Regions from separate parts of the Colwellia sp. Arc7-D genome, predicted to be linked through region 2. Evidence: predicted binding sites of a transcription regulator. Region 2 holds the regulator's gene; the other holds the start of a gene.
What was found. Region 2 encodes MetJ, which represses methionine synthesis genes. Its sites were predicted from a motif close to TAGACGTCTAGACGTCTA; they were not measured.

Region 1: the regulator MetJ is predicted to act here: its motif matches at 980-997, upstream of metK (methionine adenosyltransferase).

The regions. Positions count from the first base shown of each region.
Region 1 is NZ_CP028924.1:1,216,929-1,219,140, reverse strand. It holds gene murI (glutamate racemase) at 66-875, shown strand; gene metK (methionine adenosyltransferase) at 1,146-2,212, shown strand, end outside.
Region 2 is NZ_CP028924.1:349,205-351,416, forward strand. It holds gene DBO93_RS01495 (VOC family protein) at 64-477, shown strand; gene metJ (met regulon transcriptional regulator MetJ) at 573-917, opposite strand; gene metB (cystathionine gamma-synthase) at 1,148-2,212, shown strand, end outside.

The DNA.
Region 1 (2,212 bases), 870 kb from region 2:
TTTACCTTAGCTTTGTTTACTAAATGCCCAAGCAAATTAAAACAGATATATAAGCGAGTGCAACATTGAAAAGTAAGCCACAAACAACTAATACTGATCCTATTGCGATATTTGACTCTGGCGTTGGCGGCTTATCTATAGCTCAATGTATAAATCATCACTTACCTAATGAAAATTTACTTTATGTTGCCGATACTTTACATGCCCCCTATGGCGATAAAACAGCTGAATTTATTCAACAGCGTGTAAATGAAATTGCTTACTGGTTTATTGAACGCAATGCTAAGGCGATTGTTGTTGCTTGCAATACTGCGACCGTAAACGCTATCGATCAACTACGTAAAAACATTTCCATTCCTGTTATCGGTGTTGAGCCGGCTATTAAACCTGCGGTAAATCTAAGCAAGAATAAAAAAGTGGCTATTTTAGTGACTAAAGCAACCGCTGAAAATCAGCGCTTTTTAACTTTAGTAGCGCAATACAGTCATAACAGCGAAGTTATTATTCAACCCTGCCCTGGCTTAGTTGAACTTATTGAACAAGATAAGAAAAACTCACCTGAGTGTGAATTATTACTCAGTAAATATCTGCAACCATTGCTAGATAAAGGAGTCGACACTTTTGTGCTCGGTTGTACTCATTATCCTTTGGTTAAAGGCATCATTAATAAAATATGTGGTGCAAACGTTATTATAATGGAAACCGCATTACCTGTTACCGAGCAATTACAGCGACAATTAGCCCTGCATAACCTTATTAACCCAAGCGATAAGATAGGCACAACCCGTTTTTACAGTTCAAAACACAGTGACATGCAACAAGCGCTTTTTACCCACATTTGGCAGCAATCATTGCAATTGAATAGCTATCCTTAACCCGATTGATAACACACCATATATTAGCTACTGATTTTAAAGACTAAAATCCCATCAACTGGCAAATAACCGTTACACTTATTTTAAAAACAATAGCTTTATTAAGGACGTTTAGCCATCTAGGCGTAAATAATTCTAGGAATAAGTTTGTTTAACAGTTAGAATGTCGCCATTAAAGACTCATACCAATTTTACCGTTAGCACTAAGTAGCTCATTACAAAGTTAGGTTGGTATAAGATTGTTTTTCAGTTAATTTTTACAGAGGGTTTATGTCTACACACCTTTTTACTTCTGAGTCAGTGTCAGAAGGACATCCAGATAAAATAGCCGATCAAATTTCTGATGCGGTTTTAGATGCTATTATTGCTAAAGACAAGCACGCACGTGTTGCTTGTGAAACTATGGTAAAAACTGGTGTTGCTATTATTTCAGGTGAAGTTTCAACTACTGCCTGGGTTGATTTAGAACGTATTACCCGCGATGTTATTTCAGCAATTGGTTACACTTCTTCAGACGTAGGCTTTGATGGCGAAACCTGTGGCATTATGAATTTAATTGGTCAACAATCACCAGAAATTGCTCAAGGTGTTGATCGCGTTAAGCCAGAAGACCAAGGTGCTGGTGATCAAGGTTTAATGTTTGGTTATGCAACCAACGAAACTGAAACATTAATGCCTGCGCCATTATACTACTCGCATCGTTTAGTTGAACGCCAAGCTGAAGCACGTAAGTCAGGTATATTGCCTTGGTTACGTCCAGATGCAAAAAGCCAAGTTACTTTTATATATGAAGATAACAAACCGGTAGCGATTGATACGGTTGTTTTGTCTACACAACACAACCCAGACATCAAACAGCAAGATTTACATGATGCGGTAATGGAAAACATCATTAAGCATGTGTTACCTGCAGAATTGTTAACTAAAGACACTAAATACCATATCAACCCTACTGGCCGTTTTGTTATTGGTGGCCCGGTTGGTGATTGTGGCTTAACAGGTCGTAAAATTATTGTTGATACCTATGGCGGCATGGCTCGTCATGGTGGTGGTGCTTTCTCAGGTAAAGATCCATCAAAAGTTGATCGTAGTGCGGCTTATGCAGGTCGTTATGTCGCTAAAAATATTGTTGCTGCTGGCTTGGCTGATCGTTGTGAGATTCAAATTTCTTACGCTATTGGTGTTGCTGAGCCAACGTCAATTTCAATTGATAGTTTTGGCACAGGCAAAGTATCTGAAGAGCGTTTAGTCGAACTAGTTCGTGAACACTTTGACTTGCGCCCTTACGGTATCACTAAAATGTTAGACCTTTTGCACCCTATGTATCAGCAAACAGC
Region 2 (2,212 bases):
ATGATATGTATGCTGAAAAAAACTCCAGAGTAAATTTACAAGCAAGGCAGTAGAGCAGAGTATATGACAAAAGCAATTAAACAACGCATATCTAACATTGCCTTAGTGGTTGAAGATTACGATGATGCAATTAAATTTTATACCCAAAAATTGAACTTCGAACTCGTTGAAAATACCGATTTGGGCGGCGGAAAACGCTGGGTACAAATTTCACCTCCGAACGCTGAAGGGACTAATATATTATTGGCGAAAGCGAGTAATGATCAGCAGCAACAATCAATTGGTAACCAAGCCGGCGGACGAGTTTTTTTATTTCTACAAACCAATGACTTTTGGCGAGACTATGAACACATGAAAAGCCAAGGTGTTGAGTTTACAGAACAGCCTCGGGTTGAAGAATATGGCACAGTAGTCGTGTTTAAGGACTTATATGGAACGAAGTGGGATTTACTACAATTAAATGATGCAACTTGGTAGATTTAAAAATGAATTTCACCAGTAAATACTTCAGATAATAAAAAAGGCGCTTTAAGCGCCTTTTGTCATTTATAAACCTAATAGTTTATATCCCATTAATCTTCTGTTTCTTCTTCCATGTCAGTTTCGTATTCACTAAAGTCAGTTACACCTTGTGCTTCTAACGCTCTGCGAACACTTGCTGGTAATTTTTGTGTGTTGTCTTTAGCCAAATCACTATCGTCAGGTAACGGTTGGCCAGTGAATGCGTGTAAAAACGCTTCACATAATAGTTCACTGTTGGTTGCATGGCGCAAGTTATTTACTTGTCGGCGTGTACGTTCATCAGTTAGTACTTTTAACACACGTAAAGGGATAGACACGGTTATTTTTTTTACTTGCTCACTTTTTTTGCCGTGTTCGGCGTAAGGGTTAATATACTCGCCATTCCACTCTGCCATGAATATTCCTCTATGCTTAATTAATTGCGATAAACTTAGAAATTGCTGTTCTGGTGTACCAGTTTGCGATAAGTTTTATCTTACTAGCTGATTTTACTGGTTGTGGGGCGTGAGTCAATAACGAATGTGTAGAAGTTTAGATGTCTAAAGTTCTTGACCGCACACTTTAAAGCGTTTAGATTGATAGACGTCCAAACATCTATATAGAAAATATCCAATCTGGAGTTCACATGAGCGAGAAAAAAATAGCCACTACCGCTGTTCGAGCCGGTATAAACAGTGACCAACACCATGGCGCTGTTATTCCAGCTCTTCATCTTTCAAGTACCTATGCATTGAAAGGTTTCAATGAAAAGCGTCAGTTTGACTATTCACGTACGGGTAATCCAACGCGCGCAACATTTGCCCGTGCTATTGCTGAATTAGAACAAGGTGCGGTTGGTATTGTCACAAGTACAGGTATGTCGGCCGTTCATCTAATTTGCCAGTTGCTTAATACCGAAGACACAGTAGTGATCCCTCATGATTGTTACGGGGGCAGTTTTCGATTATTTACGCACCTGGCCAAACGTGGGCAATTTAACTTAGTGGTTGTTGATCAAAACGATCAAACAGCATTAAGCGAAGCGCTTGCCAAAAAACCTAAGTTAGTCTTACTTGAGTCTCCTAGTAATCCGCTTTTACGTTTGGTCGACATTGCCGCGATAACCATACAAGCCCATAACGTAGGCGCTTTAGTCGCTGTTGATAACACCTTTTTATCACCGGCGTTACAGCAACCACTATTGTTAGGTGCTGATATTGTTTTTCACTCAACAACTAAATATATCAATGGTCATAGTGATGTCGTTGGCGGCGTTTTAGTTGCCAAAGAACAAGCATTAGGTGAAGAGCTTGCTTGGTGGGCAAACTGTATCGGCATAACAGGCTCAGCATTCGACAGTTACTTAGCTTTACGTGGCTTAAAGACCTTACCTATTCGGATGAAACAACATCAAATTAACGCTAATGCTGTCGCAGCGTTTTTGCAACAGCATTCAGCGGTAGAACAAGTATATTTTCCAGGCTTGAGCGATCACCCACAACATGAATTAGCTAAAAAGCAGCAATATGATTTTGGCGCCATGATGAGCTTTGAGATTAAAGGGGGCGTTGAAGCGGTGAAAGTATTGTTCGATAAATTAAAGTTTTTCACCCTTGCTCAATCATTAGGTGGTGTTGAAAGCTTGATCAGTCATCCATCCACTATGACTCACGCGGGTATGGAGATTGAAGCACAATTGGCTGCTGGTATA